DNA from 3 places in the Nonomuraea salmonea genome. Region 1 is predicted to be linked to each of the others. Evidence: riboswitches for the same ligand, from Rfam matches in the RefSeq annotation. Region 1 holds a riboswitch; each other region holds the start of a gene.
The links. Region 1 has a riboswitch for thiamine pyrophosphate ahead of thiD (bifunctional hydroxymethylpyrimidine kinase/phosphomethylpyrimidine kinase). Riboswitches for the same ligand answer to the same signal wherever they lie in the genome.
Positions count from the first base shown of each region.

Region 2: linked by a shared signal. The riboswitch ahead of thiC (phosphomethylpyrimidine synthase ThiC) and the one ahead of thiD (bifunctional hydroxymethylpyrimidine kinase/phosphomethylpyrimidine kinase) in region 1 are both predicted to bind thiamine pyrophosphate.
Region 3: linked by a shared signal. The riboswitch ahead of ACFFR3_RS36240 (purine-cytosine permease family protein) and the one ahead of thiD (bifunctional hydroxymethylpyrimidine kinase/phosphomethylpyrimidine kinase) in region 1 are both predicted to bind thiamine pyrophosphate.

Region 1 is NZ_JBHMCF010000025.1:158,137-167,798, reverse strand. Features, by position in the region: gene ACFFR3_RS23500 (GxGYxYP domain-containing protein) at 1-1,212, opposite strand, end outside; gene ACFFR3_RS23495 (hypothetical protein) at 1,448-1,786, shown strand; gene ACFFR3_RS23490 (carbon starvation CstA family protein) at 1,821-3,935, shown strand; gene ACFFR3_RS23485 (TenA family protein) at 3,939-4,613, opposite strand; gene thiD (bifunctional hydroxymethylpyrimidine kinase/phosphomethylpyrimidine kinase) at 4,644-5,453, opposite strand; TPP riboswitch at 5,441-5,536, opposite strand; gene ACFFR3_RS23475 (DNA polymerase domain-containing protein) at 5,594-6,538, shown strand; gene ACFFR3_RS23470 (M28 family peptidase) at 6,744-8,270, opposite strand; gene ACFFR3_RS23465 (hypothetical protein) at 8,352-8,966, opposite strand; gene ACFFR3_RS23460 (serine/threonine-protein kinase) at 9,232-9,662, shown strand, end outside.
Region 2 is NZ_JBHMCF010000003.1:419,818-429,479, forward strand. Features, by position in the region: gene ACFFR3_RS03170 (sensor histidine kinase) at 1-79, opposite strand, end outside; gene ACFFR3_RS03175 (hypothetical protein) at 321-470, shown strand; gene ACFFR3_RS03180 (ABC transporter permease) at 727-1,392, shown strand; gene ACFFR3_RS03185 (ABC transporter ATP-binding protein) at 1,385-2,572, shown strand; gene ACFFR3_RS03190 (ABC transporter permease) at 2,569-3,345, shown strand; gene ACFFR3_RS03195 (glycine betaine ABC transporter substrate-binding protein) at 3,342-4,301, shown strand; gene ACFFR3_RS03200 (SDR family oxidoreductase) at 4,342-5,193, shown strand; gene thiC (phosphomethylpyrimidine synthase ThiC) at 5,218-6,762, opposite strand; TPP riboswitch at 6,755-6,867, opposite strand; gene ACFFR3_RS03210 (hypothetical protein) at 6,958-7,308, shown strand; gene ACFFR3_RS03215 (universal stress protein) at 7,318-8,157, shown strand; gene ACFFR3_RS03220 (cellulose binding domain-containing protein) at 8,266-9,321, shown strand; gene ACFFR3_RS03225 (AIM24 family protein) at 9,318-9,662, opposite strand, start outside.
Region 3 is NZ_JBHMCF010000040.1:251,752-261,413, forward strand. Features, by position in the region: gene ACFFR3_RS36205 (response regulator transcription factor) at 1-653, opposite strand, end outside; gene ACFFR3_RS36210 (hypothetical protein) at 748-921, shown strand; gene ACFFR3_RS36215 (DUF6412 domain-containing protein) at 921-1,118, shown strand; gene ACFFR3_RS36220 (YidC/Oxa1 family membrane protein insertase) at 1,237-1,878, shown strand; gene ACFFR3_RS36225 (ATP-binding protein) at 1,862-2,284, opposite strand; gene ACFFR3_RS36230 (sensor histidine kinase) at 2,436-4,304, opposite strand; gene ACFFR3_RS36235 (methylated-DNA--[protein]-cysteine S-methyltransferase) at 4,400-4,969, shown strand; gene ACFFR3_RS36240 (purine-cytosine permease family protein) at 4,938-6,275, opposite strand; TPP riboswitch at 6,266-6,380, opposite strand; gene ACFFR3_RS36245 (rhodanese-like domain-containing protein) at 6,434-6,757, opposite strand; gene ACFFR3_RS36250 (Fpg/Nei family DNA glycosylase) at 6,803-7,681, opposite strand; gene ACFFR3_RS36255 (GOLPH3/VPS74 family protein) at 7,751-8,371, shown strand; gene ACFFR3_RS36260 (LCP family protein) at 8,378-9,535, opposite strand.

The DNA of each region.
Region 1 (9,662 bases):
CACGGCGTGCTGGGAGGCGCGGTCCACGCCGCCCCACTCACCGGCCACGTCGTTGGAGAACCAGCCGGCGTACGGGGTCGTCGGCTTGACCTTGCTCAAGATCTCGTCGAGCAGCTTGCCGGTCTCGCCGGACGGCGGCAGCCAGAAGACCATGGCCCGGCTGGCCACGGTGTAGTCGCGGAAGTAGGGGAACGGCTCGACCCGGGTGGGCGCGGTGGTGGTGGCGGTGACCAGGTACTGGTTCCACAGGTCCACCTCGACGAGCAGCTCGCGGGTGCCGGTCGGCGGGGTGAAGCGGTAGATGAAGTAGCCGCCGCCGTCGGCGAAGCGGTTGGACTCGGCGCCGACGGCCGAGTTGACGCCGTCGAAGAGGTACGGCGCCTCGGCGTCGGTGCCGGGCGTGAAGGCGGCGATCTGGTTGCCGTCGGCCTTGACGACCAAGGAGCCGACGGAGGCGCCCCAGCCGTCGTCGCCGAGTGAGTCCTGGAAGCGCAGGAAGACGCCTTCCTCGCCGGACAGCTCCTGGCTGAGGTCGAAGGTGCGCACCTCGCGGTTGGAGGTGTCCCTGATGCGCTCGGTCTCCCTGGCGACCTCGCGCCACTGGACGTTCTCGACGGACACGGTCCTGGTCGGCGGCAGGCCGCTGAGCAGGGTGTGGGTGCAGCGGGGCCAGAGGGTGTCGAGCTGCCAGCGGTAGGTGGCGAGCACGTCGTCGGGGTCGAAGCGGCCGCGCAGGTCCGTGATGACCTTGAGCCGGTGCTCCTGGGCCTGCTCGGCGGTGGCGGCGACGGCGTTCTCCAGGCCGGCCAGGGTGGTGGCGACGTTCACCGAGTCGGGGACGCCGGGGTCATGCAGGATCGCGCCGCGCACCTCGCCGCGGTAGCGGGCGACGAGGTCGAGCGGGCGGTCGTGGCGGGTGACGGCGGCGCCGGTGCTGGACAGCCAGCGCTCGTCGTAGCCCTCCTCGTTGTAGTTGAAGTACAGCCGGGGGCGGCGGCGGTTGACGACTCCCTGAAGGGTGGTCAGGAGGAGCTGGTCGTCGCCGTGCAGGGTGGCGATGTCGGCGTAGTCGAGCCGGGTGGGGCGGCCGAAGCCGGGCAATAAGGGGGCGGAGGCGGAGGCAGCCGCGCGGGCGGCGGGCAGGCTCAGGCCGAGCGCGCCGGCCGCGAGGACCGTGCCGTTCGCCAGGAGGAATTCACGTCGGGAGACCATGGCGTTCACTGCTCCTCGTCGGGGGGAGACCAGGAATGACAGCGTTGTCATCGCTTCGCTAGCGAACGTACCTATGTGACCGTTTGTTGTCCATGGTGTAAATGAGGCGAAATTTCCGGATAAGCCGTGCCGATCGCTCACGTGATCGTTTCGTGAGCCGCTGAAGCGTTTCAACAGAGCAACCGCAGGGTAAGGCCGACGTTGATTTGAGCTGCCTGTTCACCAGGAGCCACGGATGTCCCGTGTCACGCTCACCCCCGCCGCCCGTGACGCCCTGCGCGGCGACGAAGTGGTCTTCTTCGACTGGCACGTCACCGGTCTGTGCTGCGCGGACGCGGGCGAGTTCTCGGTCAGGCCGCTGCGGCGCAGCAGGTTGCCGCGCCGGGCGCGCGAGCTCGGCCCGACCGGTCTCGTGTACGCCCACCCGACGGCCTGGGTGCACCTCGCCGAGCTGCCCGTCACCATCGACTGCCGCCCGCTGTGGCGCTGGCGGCGCTTCACCACCGACCTGCTGCCGGACGCCGGGCTGCGCTGCTGCCTGGGACGTCCCGCACACAACCCGGCTCACGACTGATCCTGTCCGTCGCCAGACACATGGGAGGTAACCGGTGAAGCTGCGTTCCATCATCATCTGGACGGCGGTGGCCCTCGTCGGGGCCGTCGGCTGGGCGGTGCTCGCCCTGTCCAGAGGCGAGAACGTCAACGCGGTCTGGCTGCTGTGCGCCGCGCTCGGCTCGTACGCGATCGCCTACCGCTTCTACGCCCGCTTCATCGTCCGCAAGGTGCTGCGGGCCGACGACCGCAGGGCAACCCCCGCCGAGCGGCTCGACAACGGCATCGACTACCACCCGACCGACCGGCGCATCCTGTTCGGCCACCACTTCGCCGCCATCGCGGGGGCGGGGCCGCTGGTCGGTCCCGTGCTGGCCGCGCAGATGGGTTACCTGCCCGGCACGATCTGGATCATCGCGGGGGTGATCTTCGCCGGGGCCGTGCAGGACATGGTGGTGCTGTTCTTCTCCATGCGGCGCAACGGCAGGAGCCTCGGGCAGATGGCCCGCGAGGAGATCGGCCCGGTGGGCGGCGCGGCGGCGCTGATCGCGGTCTTCGCCATCATGATCATCCTGCTCGCGGTGCTGGCGCTGGTCGTGGTGAACGCGCTCGCCCAGTCGCCGTGGGGCGTCTTCTCCATCGCGATGACCATCCCGATCGCCCTGTTCATGGGCTTCTACCTGCGGGTGATCAGGCCGGGCCGGGTCGTCGAGACGACGGTCATCGGGGTCGTGCTGCTGATCCTCGCCATCATGGCGGGCGGCTGGGTCCAGGACTCGAGCTGGGCGCCGTTCTTCACGCTCAGCCCGTCGGCGCTGGCGCTGTGGCTCATCGCGTACGGATTCGTCGCCGCCGTCCTGCCCGTCTGGATGCTGCTCGCGCCGCGCGACTACCTGTCGACGTTCATGAAGATCGGCACGATCGTGCTGATCGCGGTCGGCATCGCGGTCACCATGCCGCCGCTGCGGACCACCGCGTTCACCGACTTCGCCTTCAACGGCGAGGGGCCGGTCTTCGCCGGGTCGTTGTTCCCGTTCGTGTTCATCATCATCGCCTGCGGCGCGCTGTCCGGCTTCCACGCGCTGATCTCGTCCGGCACGACCCCGAAGATGATCCAGAAGGAGACGCAGGTCAGGATGATCGGCTACGGCTCCATGCTCATGGAGTCGTTCGTGGCGGTCATGGCGATCACCGCGGCCTGCGTGCTGAGCCCCGGCCTCTACTTCGCGATGAACTCACCGGCCGGCGTCGTCGGCGCGACCGTGCAGAGCGCCGCCGAGGCCGTCACGAACATGGGCTTCGTCATCACTCCCGAGCAGTTGCAGGCCGCGGCGGCGGCCGTGCAGGAGGAGACGCTGATAGCGCGGACGGGCGGCGCGCCCACCCTGGCCGTGGGCATCTCGCAGATCTTCTCCGGCTTCCTCGGCGGCGCGGGGCTCCAGGCTTTCTGGTACCACTTCGCGATCATGTTCGAGGCGCTGTTCATCCTCACCACCGTGGACGCGGGCACGCGGGTGGGCCGGTTCATGCTCCAGGACACGATCGGCAACCTGTGGAAGCCGATCTCCCGGGTGAGCTGGTGGCCCGGGCTCGTCGCGACCAGCGCCGTCGTGGTGGCGGCCTGGGGCTACTTCCTCTACCAGGGCGTCAACGACCCGCTCGGCGGCATCAACCAGCTCTTCCCGCTGTTCGGCATCGCGAACCAGCTGCTCGCCGCCGTCGCGCTCACCGTGGCCACCACGCTGCTGATCAAGAGCGGCCGGCTCAAGTGGGCGTGGGTGACGGGCGTCCCGCTGGCCTGGGACGTCGCCGTCACGCTCACCGCGAGCTGGCAGAAGGTGTTCTCCGCCGACCCGAAGCTCGGCTTCTTCGCCCAGCGCGACCGCTACCAGGCCGCGCTCGACCAGGGCGAGCTGCTCGCGCCCGCCAGGACGGAGGACGCGATGCGGCAGATCGTCATCAACTCGACCGTGGACGGCGTGCTGGCCGCGCTCTTCGCCGTGCTGATCATCGTGGTCCTCATCGACGCCGCCCGCATCTGGATCAAGGCGATCCGGCTGCGCGAGCCGCTGCCCGACACGGAGGCGCCGTTCCAGGAGTCCACGATCGTGGCGCCGTCGGGGCTCATCGCCACCCGCGAGGAGAAGGAGCTGATGGCGAAGTCGCCGTGACGGTCAGGGGGCGAGCCAGGCGGCCGTGGGCCAGCCCTCGCGCCGCCACGCGCTGTCCCAGAACATCCACTCGTACGCCGCCGCCCGCCCGTACGCCTGCGCCATCGCCTCACGGGTGTCAGGGAGGGAGGCGGCGGCGAGCCGGTCGGTGATGGCCTTGGCCCGCTCGACGGAGGCGGCGAACCCGGGGTCGGAGTAGGTGGAGATCCACTTCGCGTACGGGTGCGCGGGGTCGTCGCCGGCCTTGGCGAGCAGCGCGGTGCCGACGTCCTGGTAGATCCAGAAGCACGGCAGCACCGCCGCCGCGATCACCGGGTAGGGTGCCGACAGGGCCGTGGCCTGCAGGAACGACGAGTACGCCAGGCACGTCGGCGAGGTCACGATGCCCTTGACGGCCGCGCCCAGCTCCTCGATGTAGCCGGAGTGCAGCTCGCGCTCGGCGACCAGCGCGGTGTGCGCGCTCATGGCCCAGAACGCCGCCTCGTCGGAGTCGTCGGCGCGGACGGAGGCGGCCGCCAGCGCCTTCGAGAACGCCTCGAGGTAGCGGGCGTCCTGCACCATGTAGAAGGCGAACGTCTCACGGTCGAGCGAGCCGTCGCCGAGTGCCGTCACGAAGGGGTGCTCGTGGATGGCGCGCATCAGCTCGGACGTGCGCTGCCAGATGTCATCGCAGAACATCGCGTCTCTTTCGCGAAGAAGGGGGCGGGGTTACCAGGCGTTGTGGAAGTGGTGGACGGGGCCGTGGCCGTGGCCGACCCCCAGCGAGTCGGCGGCGCGCAACGCCTGCGTCAGGTAGTCCTTCGCGGCGCGCACCGCACTCGGCCAGTCGTCGTGGCGGGGCCGCAGCGCCGCGATCGCCGAGGACAGCGTGCAGCCCGTGCCATGGGTGTTGCGCGTCGGCACCCGCGGCGCGGCCAGCTCGATCGTGCCCTCGGGGGTGGCCAGCACATCGACGCAGGTGTCGCCGTCGAGGTGGCCGCCCTTGAGCAGCACCTGCCGGGCGCCGAGCGCGCGCAGCCTGGCCGCCTGCGCGTGCATCTCGGGCAGCCCGCTCGCCTGCGGCTCGCCGAGCAGGTCGGCCGCCTCGGGCAGATTGGGGGTGATGAGGTCGGCGCGCGGCAGCAGCGTGCGGCGCAGCTCGCTCACCGCGTCGGCGGGCAGCAGCCGGTCGCCGCTCTTGGCGACCATGACGGGGTCGAGCACGACATGAGGCGGCCGGTACGTGTCGAGCGCCGCCGCCACCGCCTTGATCAGGTCGGCGTCGCCCAGCATGCCGATCTTCACGGCGTCGGCGGGCACGTCGGTGAGCAGGGTGTCGAGCTGCTGGGCCACGAACGCGGCCGGCACCTCGTGGATGCCGGTCACGCCCGTCGTGGTCTGCGCCACGAGCGCGGTGACGACCGTCATGCCGTACGCGCCGAGCGCGGAGAAGGTCTTGAGGTCGCCCTGGATGCCGGCCCCGCCACTCGGGTCGGTGCCCGCGATGGTCAGGACCTTGGGTACGGCGTTCGCTGCCATGACGTCCCTTCGCTAGTGCGAACTAGATCAGGTTCGACGGGTGTGATCTCAGCCCGGCTTTCCGGGCACCCCGCGTCAACGGCTCACTCTAACAGGCCGGGTTGTTGACCACACGTTCGAGTGTGGGCATCGTAGGGCGGGTGGCCGCTGACGAGACGCGCGACGGGGTCTCCCTGACCAACCTCGACCAGCCCCTCTTCGACGGCGCCGACGCCACGAAGCGGGACCTGGTCGACTACCTCGACGCGGTCGCGGGCCGGATGGTGCCCGTGCTGCGCGACCGGCCGCTCTCGGTCATCCGGGTACGCCCAGGGCAGGAGCCGTTCATGCAGAAGAACCTGCCCAAATACGCTCCCGACTGGGTGCGGTCGGTGACCGTGTGGGCGGACTCCTCGCGGCGGCAGGTCACGTACGCGCTGTGCGACGACCGCAGGACGCTGCTCTGGTTCGCCAACCAGCGGGCCGTCGAATACCACCCGGCGCTCTACGCCGGTGAGCACCCCACGCACATGGTGCTCGACCTCGACCCGCCCGAGCATGACTCCTTCGCGCCGGCCGTCCGGGGCGCGCACCTCGTCAGGCAGGCGCTCGCCGACTGCGGGCTGGCCGGGGCCGTCAAGACCAGCGGGGCCAAGGGGTTGCACGTGTTCGTGCCCGTGGTGCCGGGCACCGCGATGGACGACCTGGCCGCCGCCACCCGGGCGCTGGCCGCCCGCGCCGAGCGGCTGGACCCTTCGCTGGCCACCACCGCGTTCATCAGGGAGGACCGCGAGGGCAAGGTGTTCCTCGACTCCACGCGGGCGGGCGGCGCGACGGTGGCGGCCGCCTACAGCCCGCGGATCCGGCCCGGCGTGCCCGTCTCGTTCCCCGTGGCGTGGGACGAGCTCGACGGCGTCCGGCCTGGCGAGTTCACCATCCGCACCGCTGTCGAGCGGCTGGGTGAGGGCGACCCGTGGGCCGAGTACATGCCGGCGCCGCAGGCGCTGCCCGCCGACCTCGTCGAGGAGGGGCACACGATCCCGGTGGCGCGTGTGCAGGCGATGCACGAGGGCAAGCGCCGCGCCCGCGCCCGCCGCGTCGATTAGCCGCCCGCGGCGCCGGGCCGCCCTCGCCGCTGGCGGCGCGGCCGGCATCCCGGCCGGCGGCAGTCTTCACCGGCGCGGAGGGCGCTCGACGGCTCGCTTGGCCTTCGACGTGCGCGGCATCCCGCCACGCACCGCCACGCACCGCCCCGTAGCCCGCCCCGTAGCCCGCTTCGCCGGGGCGAGAGCAGTCTCGCCCCGGTCGCGGTCAGCGGGTGATGGTGACGTCGTCCACGCCGGCCTCCACGAGGGAGGCGCCTGAGGCGTCGGCGGCGTCGATGAGGATGCGGACGGTCTGGCCCGCGTAGGCGTTCAAGCTCGCCGACGCGGTGGTCCAGGCGCCGTTGCGGTTGGTGGCGGCGCCGGGCTGGTCGAGCACGGTCGTCGTGGTGCTGCCGACGACGCGGACGCGCAGGTAGTCGGCGCTGGAGGAGTTCGAGCCGTGCGCCAAGTAGTACGACAAGGACAGGTTCAGGGGGCCTGCCGAGGGGAGCGTGATCGGCGGTGACTGGATCGAGGTGACGCCGCCGTCGATGTCGTGGTCGCCCGCCGACGAGCCCGCCAGGCGGCCGGTCACGAGGTCGTTCGTGCCGCTGACCGTGGTGCCGAGCTGCTTGGCGCCGCTTGAGGTGGTGGCCTGCGGGTCGCCGCGTTCCCAGAGCCCGGTGGCGGCGGTGTCGGTGCCGTTCGGGTTCGCCGTCCAGCCCGTGGCCGTCTCGAACGTGTCCTGCCAGACCACGACCGGCGGTACGGCGGTGGCGACGGTCCACACGGCGTAGGCGATGGCGTCGGCGTTCCTGTTCAGCGCGGTGTCGTTGATGTTGGCCGTGGTGTCGCAGGAGCGGTGGTAGCAGACGTCGAACGCCTGCCCCGCGGTGCCGCCCCACAGCGCGGCCTGGGCGCTGGTCTTGATGCCTTCGGCCCCGGTGAACGTGCCACCGGCCGGGATGCCCGCCGCGATGAACGGCCCGTAGTCGGAGCGGCCGTCGAAGTCGGTGCCGCGGGTTTGCACGCCGATGGAGGTGAAGTAGTCCTGGAGGGTGCGCTCCAGGGCCGCGGACCCGGCGGGGCCCGGCCCGGCGCCCGTCCCGTCCGAGTTGTCGCCGTCGTAGACGAAATAGCCGGCGTTGGGGGAGCCGACCATGTCGAAGTTCAGGTACCCCTTGATCCGCGCGCGTTCTGCGGCCGGCAGGTTGTTCACGTAGAACCGCGACCCGCGCAACCCCAGCTCCTCCGCGCCCCACCAGGCGAAGCGCAGGTGCTTGCCCGGCTGCAGCGACTGGCGGGAGACTTCGAGCGCGGTCTCCAGGACGGCCGCGCTGCCCGAGCCGTTGTCGTTGATGCCGGGCCCCGCGGTGACGCTGTCGAGGTGCGCGCCCACCATGAGCACGTCGTCCGGGTCGCCGCCCGGCCAGTCGGCGATGACGTTGTAGCCGGTCGCGCCGTTGTAGGTGAACGACTGCAGGGTGGTGGTGTAGCCGGCCGCGTCGAGCTGCGACCTGACGTAATTGGCCGAGGCGAGGTAGCCGGGCCTGCCGTGCGCCCGGTTGCCGCCGTTGGCGGTGGCGATGGACTGGAGCTGCGACAGGTGGGCCTTGACGTTGGTGAGGGAGATGTCCGGCGGCGCGGCGGCCCGCGCCGGCCCGGCCGGCATCACCGTGATGAGGGACAGTGCCGCGATCGCCGCGATGAGGGGTGATCTCGTTTTCCAGGTCGTACGCCTAGATAAGAGCAAGGCGGCGCCTCCATCCGAGGTCGAGGGTGGAAGATCCCGAGATGGTGCTGAATGGACGGTAACGCCGCGAAGGTGGTTCGCCTAGCTGTTCGTACGAGTGGTGATGCCGGGTTTGAGCGCCGCCACCGCCATCTCGGGATCCTGGGCGAAGAACCGCACCGAGGTCACCTCGGCGCGGCGGCCCAGCGGGCGGACCACGGTGACCGGCTCGGCCAGCTCGACCGTCACGTTCGTCTGCGAGGAGACCGCCACGGTCAGCCGCCCGCCCTCGACCGTGATCATGCCGCCCTGGTGGTACGCCCGCCCGGTCCGTACGCCCGCCACCAGCTCACGGGGCACCCGCAGATCGAGGTAGACGCCGTACCTGACGCGCAGCTCATCGGCGGTGACGACGTGCGGCCTGGTCGCGCAGCCGGCGGCCAGCATGAGGACGTACAGCAGGCCGTACAGGTCGGCGATCAGCACCCCGTACCGCAGCCAGGCGGGCACGCCGAGCGCGGCCAGCAGCAGGTCCACGACCACGGTCTCGACTGCCATCGCGAAGCTCATCAGGCCCAGCATGAACGCCTGCTCCTTGCCGTACGCGAGCGCCGTCGCCCCGTCCGGCACCCCGTGCCGCCGCCGCACGATCCACGCCGCGATGGCGGCCAGGCCCTTGACCTCGAACCCCACGATCCGCAGCACCGCTCTGACCATGTGCTTCCTTCCTCCGGCGGTTTCCCCGCTCATGGGACACGTTGACGTCGCGTCAAGGTCAAGCCCCGCCAGACCCGCTCGGCATGGGTTGAACCCGCCATAAGGGGTGGGCGTACAACCTGTCGGACCTGCGGCACCCGCCGATGACCTGCCGGAACGCGATCACTGGCGGTGCCGCCCACGCTGACCGGCCACCACGGGGACGGCGATGGAATTTCAGGGATGGAGCGACGGCCTGGCTCTTCGGCCGCGCGATTACCTCGGCTTGGGCGAGCCTCTGACCGCCGTCGTCAGGACGGCGGGCCCGCTCACGGGCGAGCGGCTCTACCTGTTCGCCCTCGGCACCGCCACCACGATGGCGCGCCTGCACCTGGGCGGCATCGCGGGGCTGCGGCTCAGCCCGGCGAACGTGCTGATCTCACCCCAGGGGCAGGCGTTCTTCGCGCCGGGGCCCAGGGACAGCCTGTTCCCCGGGCACGACGTCGGCGACTGGGCGGACGTCGTGGTGTTCGCGGCCACGGGGCGGCAGCCGGACGCCGCCGCCGACCTCGACCGGCTGCCGCCCGCCTTGCGCGCGGTGATCGACGAGTGCCGCCGCCCGGATCCGGGTGCCCGCCCGGCGGCGGTGGACCTGGTCCGCATCCTGCTCGGGCATCCAGGGCAGCATGCTGGGCCGCATTCTGGGCCGCATGCTGG
Region 2 (9,662 bases), on a different contig from region 1:
CGAAGATCGCGACGGAGAGTGCGAGGCCGACGACTGCGAGCATCCAGCCCACGATCCGGGCACGGGCGCTCACCCGCATGTGGCCTCCTCGTCAGTCGTCACCGGCATCATCACCGGCGTCGTCACCGTCGTCATCATCGCCCCCGTCGTCATCATCGGCGAAACCGCCGCCTCCGCGCCGCGGTGGAGGCGGCGCGACCGGCTCGGCTCTGGACCTGCGCTCGGCGGCGGCCCGCTCGCTCGCCCGCGGCTCCGCATCGGGCGTGCCGTCTCTCGCGGACGGAGGCTGAGCGGATGGAGGCTGAGCGGACGGAGAGGCGGTGGACGGGGAGGCCGTGGACGGCGAGGAGCCCGACGGCGAGGACGAGGAGGAAGGCGACGGCGACGGTGTCGAGGCCCGCGTCGACGAGGTCAGCGACCCCGAGGGCTCGGGCGTGACGACGATGGGCCCACCCAGGTCGGCCCCCTGATCGGCGGCCCGCACCAGCCCCACCGACATGAACCCCACCGCCGCGGCCCCCAGAACGAGGAGGATCACCGTGCCCCGATGTCTCATGCCCCCGACCCTGCCGCCCTTCGAGGAGACCACGCTGAGGCCCAGATGAGAAACCTCTCATCTAAAGCGGGAAAGCGCCGGGTCAAGACGCAACCCTCCCCGCCCCATTGTTGGGAACAAAGTGACAGATGGGGCGTTTGAGGCAGGACTTCCCGGTTACGGGGTAGGGGATGAGCTTGTGGGAGTACGTCGAAGACCGATGGGATCTCATCGTCTTCGAGACGTTGCAGCACGCCAGCATGGTCGCCCAGTGTGTCCTGGTGGCGGCCGTGCTCGGCGTGCTCATCGGCGTGGCCACCTACCGCCGCGCCAGACCGTCGGCCTTCGCGATAGCGGCGGCGGGGGTGCTGTTCACGGTGCCGTCGCTGGCCATGTTGGGCCTGCTGATCCCGCCGCTCGGCCTGGGCGTGGCCCCCGCCGTGACGGCGATCGTCCTGTACGCGCTGCTGCCCATCGTCCGTAACACCGTCGTCGGCCTGCAGGGCGTGGACCCCCTGCTGGTCGACGCCGCCCGCGGCATCGGGATGAGCCGCCGCAGGTCGCTGGCCAGGGTGGAGCTGCCGCTGGCCTGGCCGGTGATCCTGACCGGCATCCGGGTGGCCACGCAGCTCGCGATGGGCATCGGCGCGGTCGCCGCGTTCGTGTCGGGCCCGGGGCTCGGCGAGCAGATCTTCTCCGGCCTGGCCAGGCTCGGCGGCGCGAACGCGGTCAACGCCACGCTGACGGGCACGATCGGCGTGGCGATCCTGGCGCTGATCTTCGACGGCGTCTTCGTGCTCATCGGCCGGCTGACCACGCCGAGCCGGCGGCCCGCGACCGGAGGTGCCCGTGGCTGACCTGCGGCGGCCCGCGACGACCGGCGGAGTGCCGATCGAGCTGCGCAAGGTGACCAAGTCGTTCCCCGGCGGCGGCGAGCCCGCCGTCCAGGAGCTGGACCTCGACATCCAGGCGGGCGAGATCGTGGTCCTGCTGGGCCCGTCGGGCTGCGGCAAGACGACCACGATGCGCATGATCAACCGGCTGATCGAGCCCACCTCGGGCGACATCATCATCAACGGCCAGAACTCCCGCGAGATCGACCCCGACCGGCTGCGCCGCCACATCGGGTACGTGATCCAGCAGGCCGGCCTGTTCCCCCACATGACGGTGGCGGCGAACATCGCCCAGGTGCCGAAGATGCTCGGCTGGGACCGCGCGCGCATCGCCGAGCGCGTGGACGAGCTGCTCACGCTGGTGGGGCTGGAGCCCGAGACGTTCCGCGACAGCTATCCGCGCCGCCTGTCGGGCGGCCAGCAGCAGCGCGTGGGCGTGGCCAGGGCGCTGGCCGCCGACCCGCCGGTGCTGCTGATGGACGAGCCGTTCGGCGCGCTCGACCCCATCACCCGCGAACGCCTCCAGGACGAGCTGCTCCGCCTCCAGGACGACCTGGCCAAGACCATCGTCTTCGTCACGCACGACGTGGACGAGGCGCTCAAGATCGGCGACCACATCGCGATCATGCAGCGGCCCGGCCACATCGTGCAGTACGCCCGCCCCGCCGAGATCCTCACGAATCCGGCCAGCGACTACGTCGAGCAGTTCCTGGGCGCCGGCTCGTCGATGCGCCTGCTGCGGCTGACGAAGGTGGGCGACATCGAGCTGGACCAGGTGCCGTACTTCTCGGAGGACCGCGACTGCGCGGAGCTGCTGCGCGAGATCGAGCTCGACGGCCGCGGCTACGCGCTGATCACCGACGGGATGCGCCGCCCGCTGCGCTGGGTGAGCCAGGCCGACCTCGAAGGCCGCACCGGCCCGGTCGGTACGGCGGGCGACCCGGTCACCGGCACCATCCACCACCGCATGACCTTGCAGGACGCCCTGGAGGCGCTGCTCAACGCCGACACCGACGTGGTGCCGGTGGAGGGCAGACGGCGCTCGTACGCGGGGGCGCTGTCGCTGAGCACGGTGCAGAGCGCGATCCAGACGATCAAGGCGCGCGAACGCGAGCGCCGCCACCGCAGGAGCGGTGCCCGATGACGGTCGGAAGCGCCGCCGACAGGGAGGCGACCACTCCTGAGCCGCGCATCGGGCGGTCGTGGCACGCGATCCTGCCTCCGCTGTGCTACCTCGCCATAGCCGCCGCGATGATCATTTATACGCAGGTCGCGCCGCTGGACAGCATCGAGCGCGGCTCGCTCAACCTGACGTTCCTGATGCGCCGCACGTGGGAGCACATCCAGCTGGTGTTCTTCTCGACCGTGCTGGTGCTGCTGGTGGCGCTGCCGCTGGGCGTGCTGCTGACCAGGCGCGGGCTGCGCAGGGCCACGCCGGTGGTGCTGTCGCTGGTGAACCTGGGCCAGGCCACCCCGGCGGTGGGCCTGGTGGTGCTGCTCGCGGTGGTGTTCCAGATCGGGTTCTGGACGGCGGTGGCGGCGCTGTTCGCCTACAGCCTGCTGCCGACGCTGCGCAACACGATGGTGGGCCTGGAGCAGGTGGACCCGCGCCTGGTGGACGCGGGGCGCGGCATCGGCATGTCGGCGTCAGGGGTGCTGTTCAAGGTCGAGCTGCCGATGGCGGTGCCGGTGATCCTGTCGGGCATCCGTACGACGCTGGTGCTGAACGTGGGCACGGCGGGCATCGCGGCGTTCATCGGCTCGGGCGGCCTGGGCGACCTGATCACCGCGGGGGTGAGCACGCAGCGCAGCCTGATCCTGGTCACCGGCTGCGTGCTGATCGCGGTGCTGGCGCTGCTCATCGACTGGGCGGCGGGCCTGGCGCAGCGGCTGCTGTCGCCGAAGGGGCTCTCATGAGGGCGTTCCTGGCGGCCGTTGCGGTCATGGTCTGCGTCGTGGCCTGCGGGCTGCGGCCGGCGTCGTCGTTCGTGCCGCCGGTGGAGCCGGGCGGCATCCGCCCGGTGCCCGGGCTCGAAGGGCAGCGCGTACGGGTGACGTCCAAGGAGTTCACCGAGCAGCTCGTGCTCGGCAAGATCGCCGTGCTCGCCCTCACCGCGGCGGGCGCGGACGTGGAGGACAGGACGAACGTCCAGGGCAGCGTGAACGCCCGCGCCTCGCTCATCCGCGGCGGCACCGACCTGATGTGGGAGTACACCGGCACCGGCTGGATCACCTACCTGGGGCAGCAGAAGCCCGTCCAGGGCGCGGAGGCGCAGTACGAGGCCGTACGCGACCTCGACCTGCGCGAGAACGGCATCGTGTGGCTGCCGCCCGCCCCGCTGAACAACAGCTACGCCATCGGCGTCACGCGGGCGTCGGCCGAGAAGTGGGGCCTGTCGAAGATCTCCGACATCCCCGAGGTGCCGGTGGCGCAGCGCACGTTCTGCGTGGACCACGAGACGTTCGGCCGCGACGACGGCTTCCTCGGCATGCTCAAGGGCTACGGCCTGACGTACGGCGAGGAGGTGCCGAGGGCGAACGTGCGCAGGGTGTCGGTCGGCGTGCTCTACAACTCGGTGGCCAGCGGCCAGTGCACGCTCGGCATGATGACCACCACCGACGGCCGGGTCAAGGCGCTGGACCTGGTGCTGCTGGAGGACGACCGGCACTTCTTCCCGCAGTACAACGCGGCGGTGACGATGCGCAGGCAGCTCGCCGACGCGCACCCGGAGATCGCGAAGATCTTCGCGCCGATCAGCGCGAAGCTGACCGACGACGTCATGCGGGACCTGAACGCGCAGGTGGACGTGGACGGCGGCATGCCCGCGCTGGTGGCCCGCGACTGGCTCAGGTCGGAGGGGTTCGTCCGATGACGGGCGTTAGCCCCACCTGACCACGGGCAGCCCGCAAGGCATGTCGCACACACCACCACCGCAGAACCAGCCGTACCCGGGCAGCACCGGCGAGATGGCCCCTGAGCCGCGCGACGAGATGCGCGACTACGTCGGCCGCGACCTGCTCGCCGGCAAGAAGGCCCTGATCACGGGCGGCGACTCGGGCATCGGCCGGGCGGTCGCCGTGGCGTTCGCCAAGGAGGGCGCGGACGTCGCGATCGCGTACCTGAGCGAGCACGAGGACGCCGCGCACACCCGCAAGCTGGTCGAGGAGACCGGGCGGCGCTGCGTGACTCTGCCCGGCGACCTGGCCGACCGGGCGCACTGCGCGTCGGTCGTCGAGCAGGCCGTCTCCGAGCTGGGCGGCCTGGACGTGCTGGTCAACAACGTGGCCTACCAGCAGCCGGTGAGCGGCCTCGAGGAGCTGGACGACGAGCAGTGGGAGCACACGTTCGCCGTCAACATCCACAGCTACTTCCGCGTCATGAAGGCCGCGCTCCCGCACCTGCGCGAGGGCGCGGCCATCATCAACACCTCGTCGATCAACGGCCTGCGCGGCAACAAGTCGCTCATCGACTACGCCGCCACGAAGGGCGCGATCAACGCCTTCACCTACTCCATGGCCCAGAACCTGGTCGAGCGGGGCATCCGGGTCAACGCGGTGGCGCCTGGCCCGGTGTGGACGCCGCTCATCCCGGCCACGATGCCGGAGGAGAAGGTGGAGAAGTTCGGCCAGCAGGTGCCGATGGGGCGACCCGCCCATCCGGACGAGATCGCCCCCTCGTACGTGTTCTTCGCCTCCGACCGGCTGTCCTCGTACTACACGGGCGAGGTGCTGGCCCCGATCGGCGGCGAGACGCTCCCCGGCTAGCCGCGGCCTGGGCACTTGGTGGCGTCACTCCACGTAGATCGTGCCGCCGAGGCGACGGAACTCGGCGGCCTTCTCCTCGAAACCGGCCCGCCTGATGTCGTGGCTGATCCGCATCGAGCAGAACTTGGGGCCGCACATCGAGCAGAAGTGCGCGGTCTTGGCGGGCGCGGCGGGCAGCGTCTCGTCGTGGAAGGCGCGGGCCGTGTCGGGGTCGAGCGAGAGGTCGAACTGGTCCTCCCAGCGGAACTCGAAGCGCGCGTCGGACAGCGCGTCGTCCCACTCCTGCGCCTTCGGGTGCCCCTTGGCCAGGTCGGCGGCGTGCGCGGCGATCTTGTACGTGATCACGCCGGTCTTCACGTCGTCCTTGTCCGGCAGGCCGAGGTGCTCCTTGGGGGTGACGTAGCAGAGCATGGCGGTGCCGAACCAGCCGATCATGGCGGCCCCGATGCCCGAGGTGATGTGGTCGTAGCCGGGCGCGACGTCGGTGACGAGCGGGCCGAGGGTGTAGAAGGGGGCGTCGTCGCACAGCTCGCGCTGCAGGTCGACGTTCTCCTTGATCTTGTGCATGGGCACGTGTCCAGGGCCCTCGATCATGACCTGCACGTCGTGCTCGCGCGCGATCACGGTCAGCTCGCCCAGCGTGCGCAGCTCGGCGAACTGGGCCTCGTCGTTGGCGTCGGCGATCGAACCGGGCCGCAGGCCGTCGCCGAGCGAGAACGACACGTCGTAGCGGGCCAGGATCTCGCACATCTCGGCGAAGTTCTCGTACAGGAAGCTCTCGCGGTGGTGCGCGAGGCACCAGGCGGCCATGATCGAGCCGCCGCGCGAGACGATGCCGGTCTTGCGGCGCACGGTGAGCGGCACGTGCGCGAGCCGCACGCCCGCGTGCACGGTCACGTAGTCCACGCCCTGCTCGCACTGCTCGATCAGGGTGTCGCGGAAGACCTCCCACGACAGCTCATCCGGCCGGCCCTTGACCTTCTCCAGCGCCTGGTAGATCGGCACGGTGCCGACCGGGACCGGGGAGTTGCGCAGGATCCACTCGCGGGTCTCGTGGATGTCGTCGCCGGTGGACAGGTCCATGATCGTGTCGGCGCCCCAGCGGGTGGCCCAGGTCATCTTCTCGACCTCCTCCTCGATGGAGGAGGTGACCGCGGAGTTGCCGATGTTGGCGTTGATCTTCACGAGGAAGTTGCGGCCGATGATCATGGGCTCGGTCTCGGGGTGGTTGACGTTCGCGGGGATGATGGCCCGGCCGGCCGCGACCTCGTCCCGTACGAACTCCGGCGAGACGCCCTCGCGGACCGCGACGAACTCCATCTCCTTGGTCACCAGCCCGCGCCGCGCGCAGCCGACCTGGGTGACCGGGTGCCCGGCGGCCCGCCGCTCCTCGATCCACTCGGCCCGGCGGCGCGGCAGGCCCCGCCGCAGGTCGGGCTCGTAGGAGGGGTCGGTGTACGGGCCCGAGGTGTCGTACAGCGTCACCGCCGTGCCGTTCGACAGGTTCACCTGCCGCATCGGCACCCGCAGCTCGCCGCTGTAGATCTTGGAAAAGCGCGCGTCAGTCATCGCGCAAACTCCCTTCGCCGGCATTACCCGGAGCAGGTTCTGGCGGTCGGCGGCTGGCAGCCGTCCTCTCAGCCCGGTCTCCACCGGGCTCCCGCGTTGGACGGCGGTGATCGTACCCACGCGGGGCTGGATCCCAAACCAGGGCGAAAAGGTTTGGCGGGGCTTCTCAGCGGTACGGACCCCATCAGGGGAAACATGATGAGAATCGCCGCTGTCGCAGGACTACTCGTCGTGATGGCCGCATCCGGCGCCACCGCCGCCGCCGGGGACGGCATGCAACAGCACGAGGTCAGCCAGGAGCAGTTCGACACCCTGCTGGCCCAGTGCCGCTACTCCGATACCGGTAAGGCCAAGTGCCGCAAGAACGTCAGAGAGCTCTATCGCGTCGGCCGTACCGATCCGTCGCTCGACTGCCGTACCTACTCCGGCGTGACCGTCTGCGGCACGCTCAAGCTCAGCAAGGCGGAGCGCGCGTGCGTCCGCGACTCCGAGGCCGTGGGACTGTCGTTCCGCCGCGCCGAGGTGGAGTGCTACACCGCGTCCTGAGGAGCCGAGTTGATCATCGTAGGTGTGGACGGCTCCCGTGCCGGCCTGGAGGCGGCCGGCTGGGCCGCCACCGAGGCCGTGCTGCGCCAGGTTCCGCTGACCGTCGCGCACGTCGTGCCCAAGTGGGTGTGCGAGGAGGACCAGCCCGTCCGTTACGCCGAGGTGGCGCGGTGGATGCGCGAGGAAGCGCGCACCGTGCTCACCTCCGCCAAGGACCGCGCGCTGCGCGAGCGGCCCCAGGTGCGTGTGGAGACCGTCCTGCTCCCCGGCGATCCCCGCGCGGCCCTGCTCAAGGCCGCCGCCGACGCCGAGCTGCTGGTCGTCGGCAGCAGCGGCATCGGCGGCGTGCGCGGGCTGCTGGTCGGCTCGGTCGCGTACGGGGTCGTCGCGCACGCCGAGACGAACGTCGTCCTCGTCCGCGACCGCCCCGCCACGCCCGGCGAGGTGGTGGCGGGCACCGACCTGTCCGAGTGCGCCGAGCAGGCCCTGGAGTTCGCCTTCGCCGAGGCCGAGCTGCGCGGGGCGCGGCTGCGGGTGGTCCAGGCGTGGGCCTGGCCCCAGCCGGGCGGCTTCGGGCCGGCCGACCCCGAGAGCGAGCAGGGCCACCTGCGGGCGCTGCACGAGGCGCTGTCGCCGTACCGCGCCCGGCATCCCCGCGTCGAGGCCGTCGCCGAGATCGTGCACGGACATCCTGTGGACGTGCTGAAGGAGGCGGCGGCCGGGGCCGAGCTGCTGGTGGTGGGCTCGCGCGGGCGCGGACAGCTCGCCGGCATGCTCATCGGATCCATCAGCCAGGCCATGCTGCACCATGCGCCCTGCCCGCTGGCGGTGGTACGCGCCGCCGCCTGAAAGTTACATGCGTCCCCGCAGCTCATGCCCGCGGTCCTGACCTTCAGCTTCCCCGTTCCGCCTGCCGCTCCTTACGATCTGCGCAGGCTGACGACGGGAGATCGGACGATGCGCGCAATCGGCGCCGTGCTGGCGGGGATGGTGACCGTGATCGCGGCCGTGCTGTTCGCGACGACGCCGGCCGAGGCGGCGGCCGTACGCATCATGCCGCTCGGCGACTCGATCACCGGCTCCCCCGGCTGCTGGCGGGCGATGCTGTGGAACCGGCTGCAGAGCACCGGCCACACGAACATCGACTTCGTCGGCACGCTGCCGCCGCAGGGCTGCGGGGTGGCGCACGACGGCGACAACGAAGGCCACGGCGGCTATCTCGCCACCAACATCGCGAACCAGAACATGCTGCCCGGCTGGCTCGCGGCCACCCGGCCCGACGTCGTGCTCATGCACCTGGGCACCAACGACGTGTGGAGCAACATCGCGCCCGCGACGATCCTCGGCGCGTTCACCACGCTGGTGAACCAGATGCGGGCGAGCAACCCGAACATGCGGATCCTGGTCGCTGAGATCATCCCGATGAACCCGGCCACCTGCCCCGACTGCGGCCGGCGCACCGTGGCCCTCAACGACGCCATCCCCGCCTGGGCCGCCGCGACCTCCACCGGCCAGTCGCCGATCACCGTGGTCGACCAGTGGACGGGCTTCAACACCGCCACCGACACCTACGACGGCGTGCACCCGAACGCGGCCGGTGACCAGAAGATGTCCGACAAGTGGTACCCGGCCCTGGTCGAGGCGCTCGCGGGCACCCCGACCCCCACCGTCACGCCCACCGTCACACCCACCGTGACACCCACCGTGCCGGCCGGTGACTGCGCGGCCGCGTACAAGACGACCGGGCAGTGGCAGGGCGGCTTCCAGGGCGAGGTGACCGTCACCAACACCGGCGCCGCGCCGATGAGCGGCTGGACGGTGAGCTGGACGTACGCCGACGGTCAGCGCGTCACCCAGCTCTGGGGCGGCACACTGAGCGCGAACGGCTCGTCCGTGACCGTGCGGAACGCGGCATGGAACGGCTCGCTGGCGCCGGGGGCGTCCACCACGTTCGGCTTCCTCGGCTCGTCCACCGGGGCCGGCACCGCCCCGACGCCCACCTGCGCGATCTAGGACTGCGCCTTGATCACCGGGGCGCCCTCGCTGGCCTGCACCAGCACGAACCCCTGACCCCTGAACGCGAGCTGCATCGCCTCACCGCTCCCCCGGCCGATCAGCGCGCCCACCTTCATCGTCCGGTTGACCCCGACCTGCAGGGAGGTGCTCCAGCACACCGCCGACTGCCCGTCCGCGAACGTCGGCATGCGCGCCGCGTCGAGCAGCACCGGCGTGCCGTGGGTGGTCACCGCCACCCACCCCGTGCCGGTGATCGTCGTGTTGAACAGCCCGCCGGCCGCCATGCCCGCGCCCTGGACCCGCTTGATGTCCCAGGACAGCTGCGGCTGGAAGGCCAG
Region 3 (9,662 bases), on a different contig from region 1:
ACCGTGACGATCCTGCGCGGTTCCGTCGGGTCGGGCTCGATCTTCTCCCGCAGCCGCCGTACGTGGACGGTCACCGTGGACGAGTCGCCGAACGACCATCCCCAGACCTGGTTGAGCAGCGCGGAGCGGCTGAAGGCCTGGCGCGGGTTGCGCATGAGGTAGGCGAGCAGGTCGAACTCGCGGGCGGTCAGCAGCACCTCCTCGCCGCGCAGGCGTACCTCGTGGGCTCCGACGTCCACCAGCAGGTCGCCGTCGCGCAGCACGCCGGTGCCGCCGGTGACGGAGGCCCCGCGCGCCCGCCGCAGCACCGACTGGACGCGCAGCGCCAGCTCGCGGGGGCTGAACGGCTTGGTCACGTAGTCGTCGGCGCCGGTCTCGAGACCGACGACCCGGTCGATCTCCTCGCCGAGCGCGGTCAGCATGATCACGGGCACCGGCCAGCGCTCCCGCAGCCGCCGGCACACCTGGAGGCCGTCGATCTTGGGCAGCATGAGGTCGAGGACCATGAGGTCGGGCGGATGGGCGAGGGCCCTGCGCAGCGCCTCGGCGCCGTCGCCGACGCACTCCACCTCGTGCCCGTCGCGCTCCAGATAGCGCGCCACGACCTCGGACACCGTGGGATCGTCGTCCACCACCAGGATGCGCGTGTTCACGTCTTCACGGTACGGCCCCGCCGCCCGGAACCGGCCGGTACGTCATGGCTTCGTAAGGGTCGCGGATCATGCCCCGAGGACGTACGGTGGGCGCATGGGTAAAGTCGTGATGCTCGTTCTGGGGACCTTGCTGGGTCTCTTCGTGCTTTTCACCTTCATCCTGCCGATGCTGGTGGGTCTGATCAAGCTTGCCTTGATCATCGGTGTGATCGCCCTGGTCGTGTTCGTCGCGGTCACCGTCGTCGGTAAGACGTCCCGCTCCAGCTGATGCAGCTGCTGTTCGACCCGTGGCTGGTGGGGATCACCATGATGGCGATCCTGCTGCTGGCCACGTGGGCGGCCACGCTGCTGCCCGTCCTTCTCGGGGAGCCGGTGGGCTTCCCGCTGTCCTACGCGCGCCGCACGGCCTTCCAGCGGCTGCGCGACCCCGACGCGGCCGGGCGGCCGCGTCCCCGCGCCCCTTAGCGCGCCCCGCTTTTCCTGGACGCGGGGCTTCCTTACGAGCCCCCGTCGAAGCGGGGCTCCCTCGGCCATGACGAGCGAGCCCGTCGTCATCACGCCTCTCTAGCAGGGAACAGGGCTCATGATCGATTCTCTCGTCACGTTCGTCATTCACGTCTCCGGCGGCAGTGCCGCCCTCGGCATCGTGCTGTTCACCCTCGCCGTACGCCTTCTGCTGCTGCCGCTGAACGTCCGCCAGGCCCGTACGGCGAAGATCCGCGAACGGCTCGCCCCCAAGCTCCGCGCGCTGCGTGAGCGCCATGGCCGCAACCCTGAACGCCTGAGCAAGGAGCTGAGTGCTCTCTACGCCAAGGAGGGCACGTCACCGTTTGCCGGGATCATGCCGATGCTGGCCCAGTTGCCGTTCCTGTGGCTGATGTACCGGGTGGCCACGCATCCGACCGCGCTCGCGGGGCACACGTTGTTCGGGACGCCGCTGGGGGAGCAGGCGGCCGGCGTGGTCGCCCATTTCGGTCTGGTCAGCACCCCGGTTTTGGTCTTTGTATTGGTCATCGCCCTGGTCACAGCGGTGGCGTGGCTCTCGGCCCGGCAGATCAAGGTCGCCGAGGAGCAGCCGGAGGCCATGAAGCGGATCATGCGGCTGCTGCCGTACGGCTCGGCGCTGGCCGCGCTCGTGCTGCCGCTGGCCGCCGGCCTCTATCTGCTCGTCTCGACGGCGTGGGCCGTGAGCGAGCGCGCCGTGCTGGCTAGCCGGCCTCTCTGAGGGCCGCGACCTGCCCGTTCACACTTTTGCTTGGCGCGGGCAGAATCGCCCACACGGTCGTCGTGTCGCCGTCGTGCCGCACCCCCCAGCTCTCGGCGACATATTCCACGATGCCGAGCCCCCGGCCCCCGAGCGAGGACAGCGTCGGCCGGCCCGCACGGGGCTCGGTCGCGGCGCCCCCGTCGCTGACCGCCACCTCGATGTGATCGTCGCTGCGCAGCCACGCCACCCGCACCATGCCCGACGGCAGCGGATGAGCGTGCCGCAGCGCGTTGCTCAGAAGCTCGCTCACGACGAGCACGGCATCGTCGATGGCCGCGGTGAAGACCCCACTGTCCTGCAGATCAGTGCTCAGACGCTGGCGGGCGACGGCAACGCTGGACGGCGCGTACGGCAGCAGCACCACGCTTGACACACCCACCTCCCCGTTCCCTGTGCCCCCCGCGGGAACACTCCCCGGTACGACCGAAATGCCCCGTTACTCGATCCCAGAAACCGCATCTCGATCACAGCTTGTACACATTGGAAGATAGATCAGCGCAACCGTGACCACCTCGTTACCGCATCGGTGTGTCGGATCCGATAGTGGAAGAGCCCCTCAATACGAGCCGCATTCTGGTGCCTCCTCCTGGTCGCGAATGAGCGCTGACATCTCCTCCCTGTGCCCTGGCGAGACTGCGGACGATGTAGAGACCGAGCCCCACTCCACCAAACCGTCTCCGGTCGCCGCTGTCCACCTGGACGAAGCGTTCAAAAACCCGCTCACGGTCAGGCGGGGCGATTCCGACTCCCTCGTCGTCCACGACGACGACCACGTTGTCGTCCTCCGGCCAGGCCGCCACGCTGATCAGCCCGCCCTTGGGCGAGTACTTGAACGCGTTCTCCAGCAGCTGCCCGAGCAGGATGTCGGTGGCCAGCGCGTCGCCCAGCACGTACGGCAGCCCTTCGGGCACGTCCACCTCGACCCGGTGCCGGTCCGACAGCTCGGGCAGCCCCAGCGTGGCCGCCACGATGCGCTCCCCCAGGTCGAACTCCTCGATGCGCACCTTGAGCTCGTCGGCGCCGGCCCGCGCGCCGAGCAGCAGGTGGTCCATGAGCACGCCCAGCGACCTCGCGCGCTCGGCGATCGTGTGCACGGCCGAGCGGCGCGCGGGGTCGCTCATGTCGTCCCAGCGCGAGTCGAGCGTGCTGGCGAAGCCCCGCACGATGGTGATCGGCGTGCGCAGCTCGTGGCTGGTCGTGGCGAGGAACAGGTCCTTGGCCTCCTCCAGCTCCTTGGCGGCGGTCACGTCGCGGAAGTCGACGACCACCTCGCCGGTCTCCTCGATCTGCGCGCTCACCACGTCGAGCCAGCGCCCGTTGTCGAGCTGGAAGGTGCCCTTCTCGCCGGCCTTGGGCAGCGGGAATGGCGGCGGGCCGCCGATCACGGACTCGGCGGGCAGCGCGGTCAGCTCGGCGGCGGCCGGGTTCCAGCGCACCACGAGGCCGTCCTGGTCGAGCACGGCGATGCCGTCGGCGCTGGCGTCGAACACGGCCCGCTCGTGCGCCCGCTGCCGCACCGCCTCCTGGTAGGCGACCGCGTTGCCGACCGCGATGCCGGCGTGCCCGGCCAGCAGCTCCAGCAGCTCCAGCTCCAGGTGTCCTGGGTTGCGGCGGGCGAACAGGGCATAGAGAGCGCCGTACGGCCGCCCGCCCACCGCGGCGAGCCCCAGCGCGATCGTGTGCAGGCCCTTGAGCTTGGCCCACACCAGGTCGTCGAGCCCGTGGGACTCCAGCATCACGGTCTTGCCGGTGCGTAAGAGCTTGTCCACCAGGCTCGTCCGCAGGTCGGTGGTGGTGCCCCTGATCGCCTCCGGCAGCTCGTACGTGCTGACCAGCCGCAGCCGCTCGCCTTCGATGAGCACGAACCCGCCCGCGTCCGCCCCGGTCAGCTCGGTCAGGCTGGCCGAGATGCGGTCGAGCACGGCCGACAGCTCAAGGTCGGAGTTGATGTCCCCCACGACGTCGGTGAGGCGGGCGACCAGCCGGGCGCGGCGCGCCATGCGGTGCTCGGCCATCTCGTCGGCCCTGGCCGGGTGGTAGGCGCACACGTAACCGGCGACGGCGCTGCCGAGGCGCAGGGCGCTGATGTCCACCCGCAGGTCGAGCACCCGGCCGTCGGCGTGGAGGCGCTTGGTGCGCAGCGACACGGGCTCTCCCGTACGTACGCGCTCCAGCACCGCGTTGTGCTCGGCGCCCAGCTCGTCCGGCACGATCGGGGCCCGGCGGCCGAGCAGCTCGTCGGCGCTCCAGCCGAACATGCGCTCGGCGGCGGCGTTCCACACCAGCACGCTCTGGTCGCGGTCGAGCGCCACGATGGCGTTGGGCGAGCTGGCGAGCGCCGCACGAGCGATCTCATCGTCACTACCGGCCCATTCGTCCCCCACTACTCCATAGTGCACGTGGCGCGGTGGGTGCGTCGGGCGATCCGTCCGATACGCTGCGGTCACGGTGATTCCCGGCAGGTGGGAGGGTGAGGGGTATGTCGAGCAACGATCTCGATGCCCTGCTGCGGGTGACCTCCAGCACCTATCGGGGTGAGACACCACCCGACATCGCGTTCGGCACCTACGACGGCGCGGTGGGCAGGATGGTGCTGGCGGTGACCGGCAAAGGCATCGCGGCGTGCAGCTTCGAGGCGGAAAACGACGTGTTCGAGCTGATCACCCGGCACGTGGGGCGGTTCATCGGGCCCGACGCGCGGCGGCTCGACCCGGTGCGCAGAGAGCTCGACGCTTACTTCTCGGGGCGGCTGCGGACGTTCGCCACGCCGGTCGACCTGACGCTGGCGACGCCGTTCGCCCGTACGGTGCTGCAGAAGACCATGGCGGTCCCCTACGGCACGACCACGACGCTGGAGGAGATCGGCGAGAGCATCGGCAGGCCGCGCGCGCTGCGGGCGATCGGCAACGCGCTGGCCTCCAACCCAGTCTGCGTGATCGTGCCCTGCCACCGGGTCCTGCGCGAGGACGGCGGGCTCGGCGACTACGCCGGCGGCGCCGCCGCCAAGCAGCACCTGCTCAACGTCGAGCAGCGCGCGACCGCTGGATGAGCCCGATGAGCAGCGTCACCAGCGCCGCCACCAAGGCGCCGCCGAGCGCGCCGTTCATCCACGACTGACGCACGAAGCCGAGCGCCTCGCGCACGCCCGTCCAGAGCGCGTCCCACTGCGGGAAGGTCGGCGTCGAGGTGGTCAGCCAGTACGCGGCGAAGCCCAGCGCCCAGGGCACCAGCATCGACCAGCGCGACGGTGCGTCCTCGGCGGTGTTCCAGCCCTCGCCGCGGCGCAGCACGAAGTAGTCGACCGCGAGCACCGCGAACATCGGCACGAACACGGCGCCGATCACGCCGAGGAACACGCCGTAGGAGTTGACGTCCGCGAAGAGCGCGATCACGACCGTCACCACGCCGATGGCGGTCGAGAGGATCCGGCGGTCCACCCGCGGCATCAGGTTCTGCAGCGACATGGTGGTGGAGTAGACGTTGGCGAAGGACTGGTCGGTCTCGCGCAGCACCAGGATGCCGAAGAACAGCGCGCCCAGCGGCACCGCCACGAACGGCGTGAACACCGACGTCGCGTCGGCCAGCACGCCGTCGGCGCCCGCCAGGGCCACCGCGTAGACGCCGAGCCCCAGGCAGGCCACCTGGGCCAGCGTGTAGCCGCCGACCACGCCGGTGAACGCGGCGCGTCCCGACCGCGAGTGGCGGGCGAAGTCGGCCGCCATCGGCACCCACGACACCGACAGCGCGATCACGTAGTCGACGGCGGCGGGGAAGGCCGTCCAGCTCCCGCCCTCGGGTGAGGGGGCCTCGCGCAGGAAGAACACCGCGAACCAGACCATCGCCACGATGACGCCGACGGTGACGTAGCGGCGCAGCAGCCGGATCGAGCCGAGCGGCCAGACGGTCAGCGCCGCCGTCAGGACGCCCGCGACGAGCACCCACACCTGGTACGGCACCGACGGGAAGATCGCGCCGGCCCCCTTGGCGATCACCCACAGCTCGAAGGCGCCCCAGCCGATCATCTGGATGATGTTCAGCAAGGTCGGGACGTAGGAGATCCTGGCCCCGAACAGCCCGCGCAGCAGCACCATGGCCGGCTTGCCGGTGCGCGTGCCCGGGATGGCCGACAGGCCCACCATGGCGGTGCCGATCAGGCTGCCCACCACGGTGGCGACCAGCGCCGCCGCGAGGGTGAGCGGCGCATTGCCCAGCGGGTCGAGCAGCAGCAGCGCTCCGGAGAAGCCGAGGAGGCTGACCCCGAGGTTGGCCCAGAGCGCGCCCTGATCGAGCACGCCCAGGGTCTTGGGCGCCTCGCCTTCGAGGGTCAGCGGAACTTCTTCGACGCCGTGCGACATCGCACACTCCCTACGCCGGCATTACCCGGACAGGTTCAGGCGGTCGGCAGCGGATGCATTGCTGCCCTCTCAGCCCGGCGACCCCGAGCTCCCGCGACGATCTGTAGTTTGCGCCCTTATCTTGCCTTAGAGAGGGTCAAATCGCCATAGTGGGCGACTTACGCCACAAAAGGCTCCTGGCCCGTCTCGCTGACCATCGGCTTCTGCGCGGCCTCCCACGACTGCATGCCGCCGCCGACGTTGACCGCCTCGCGTCCGAGCTGGTTGAGCCACGCGGCGACCTGCAGCGACCGGCCGCCCACCCGGCAGACGACATAGACCGTGCGGTCGCCGGGGACCTCCTCCACCCGGCCCTGGATCTGCGTCATGGGGATGTGGACGGCCTGCGGCGCGTGGCCCGCCAGCCATTCGTCCTGCTCGCGGACGTCGAGCAGGTAAGCGTCTGCGGGCACGGCACTGGCCTCGATCTCAGGAACGGTCATGACTCCATCATGGCGTGCCCGAAGCCGTGCACCGGACGCCCGCACCTACTTGAGCAGCTTGGACAGGCGGCGGTCGGCCAGCGGCTTGCCGCCGGTCTGGCAGGTCGGGCAGTACTGCAGCGAGGAGTCGGCGAACGAGACCTCCCTGATCGTGTCGCCGCACACGTCGCACGGCTGCCCCGCACGGTTGTGCACCCGCAGCCCCGACTTCTTCTCCGCCTTGAGATCCTTGGCCGCGAGCCCGTGCGCGCGCTCGACCGCGTCGCGCAGCGTGGTCACGATGGCCTCGTGCAGGTCGGCGAGCTGCGCGTCGGTCAACGTCGCGGCGATCTTGAAGGGCGACATCTTGGCGGCGTGCAGCACCTCGTCGGAGTAGGCGTTGCCGATGCCGGCGATCACCTTCTGGTCGCGCAGCAGGCCCTTGATCTGGGTGCGCTTGCCGCCCACGATGCGCTTGAGCGCCTCGACGGTGAACGATTCGGCCATCGGGTCGGGGCCGAGGGCGGCGATGCCGGGCACCTCGTCCGGATTTTTCGTGACATAGACGGCGAGGCGCTTCTGCGTCCCCGCCTCCGTCAGCTCGAACCCGGGCGCCAGCCCCTCGTCGTCGGGCGCCAGCCGCACGCGTACGGCCAGCGGCCCCTTCCCCGGCCGCACCGGCTTGGCCCCCGACAGGTCGTCGCGCCAGCGCAGCCACCCGGCGCGGGCCAGGTGGATGATCAGATGCAGCCCGTCGCAGTCGAGGTCGAGGAACTTGCCGTGCCTGCTCACACCGGTGACGGTCAGCCCGCCGAGCGAGGTGACGGGTGGGTCGAACGTCTTGAGCGCCTGGATGGCCACCACGTCGATCCCCGCGATCGCGCGGCCCACGGCCCGCTCACGCAGGAAGTGGGTGAGCGACTCGACTTCGGGAAGTTCGGGCATGCCCCCAGAGTACGGCCCGCACGGAACTGTCCCCAGAACGGGAGCCATCGGGTCGTTAGGGTCAAGTGCATGACCGTGACGATCGCAGAAGAGCTCCTCCTCCTGGCACTCAGCGAGGACAAGGGCAAGCTCCTCATCAACGCGGCCACGCTCGACCTGGCGCTCTCCGGCGGCATCCTGGCCGAGCTGGCGTTGGCCGGCCGCGTCACCAAGGACGGCAAGAAGCTGGCCGTCGCCACGCCCGACCCGGTCGGCGACCGGGAGCTGGACGCCGCGCTGGAACGCATCGCGAACGACAAGGCGCGCACCCCGGAGTGGTGGGTGCGCAAGCTGCAGACGGACGACCTGCGCGACCGCCTGCTCACCCGCCTGGCCAACACCGGCGTGCTGGCCAGAGAGCGCACCAAGGCGCTCGGCATCTTCACGGTCACCCGCTGGCCCGAGCTGGACTCCGCCGTCGAGGCCGACATCAGGGAGCGGATGACGGCCGTGCTCGCAGGCGCCACCCCCGACCCCCGCACGACCGCCCTGATCGCGCTGGCCAAGGCGGCCGGGCTCGACCGCAAGGCGTTCCCCGACGCCGGCAAGGCCCGCGTCAAGGAGCTCGCCAAGGGCGACTGGGTGGCGGACGCGGTGGCCCGCGCCATCGCCGACATGAACGCCGCCGTCGTGGTCACCACCGTGACGTGAGGCCCGTCAGCCGGCGTCCACGACGTCCTTGGGCACCGGCTTGTCCTCCTTCAGCGCGTTGAACAGCGCGAGCGCCTTCGTCCTGTCCCACTTCACCGCGTCACCGCTGGCCACGCGCTCGGTGCCGCCGAACGGCACCACCGTCGTCACCGGGCTGTCGCCCATGGCGAGCCCCAGCGACAGCATGTTGAACGCCCCGGTGCTCGAGTCGACCTCGACCGCGTCGGTGGCGCTCGCGGCCAGCGGGATCGCGGTGAACGGGTTGAGCAGCACCCCGGGGCTCGCCGCCTTCTTCACGACCGCGCTGAGGAACTGCCGCTGCCGCTTGGTCCGCTCGAAGTCGGGCAGCGCGCCGCCCTTGCGGGTGCGTACGTAGCCGAGCGCCTGTGAGCCGGTGAGCACCTGGGTGCCCTTCTTCAGCTTGAGCCCTGCCTTGGGGTCGTTGACGGCGGCCCGTACGTTGATCTCGACCCCGCCCACGGCGTCCACGATGTCCACGAACCCGGCGAAGCCGATCTCCATGTAGTGGTCGATGTGCACGCCGGTGGCGTTCTCGACCGTGCGGACGAGCAGCTTGGGCCCGCCGAAGGCGTAGGCGGAGTTGAGCTTGTCGCGCCCCCTGCCCGGGATGGTGATCGCGGAGTCGCGCGGCAGGCTGACCAGCGTGGGCGCGTCGCTCCCCTCGGGGATGTGCAGCAGCATCATCGAGTCCGTACGCTGCCCCGCGGCCCGCCCGGTGGCGAGCTTCTTCCGCTGAGCGGCGGTCAGACCCTTGCGGCTGTCTGAGCCGACGAGCAGCCAGTTGGTGCCAGGCGTGTCGGCGGGCCGCCCCTCGTACTCGTCGAGCACCCCTTCGATGCCCGTCAGCCGCGAGTTGACCCAGAAGAACAACCCCACCCCGGCGACGAGCAGCAGCACCAGGAACCCGGCGGTGATCGACAGGATCGCCTTGCCGGAGATCTTCTTACGCGGCCCCTTGGGCGGCCCCTTGGGAGGCCGCGGCTCGGCGGGACCACCGGACCGCGAGCGAAGCGGCCTGACCGGGCTCTCGCCGGCCCGCTCGCGCCCGTAGACCCTGGAGGACCCCCTGCGCGGCGGAGCCTCCGCAGGGCCCTCTGGGGCGGCGGTGGGAAGCTTCTGGGTGGGCGCCCCCGCCGCAGGCACGGGGCCCTGCCCTCCTGGCGGCGTTGGCCCTCCGGGCGGGATCCGGTGCGCGGGCGCTCCTCCAGAGCGCAGGCCGTCACCGGGCCGCGGTGGCAGCGGGCGGCCGTCGCCTGGCGAGCGGTAAGCC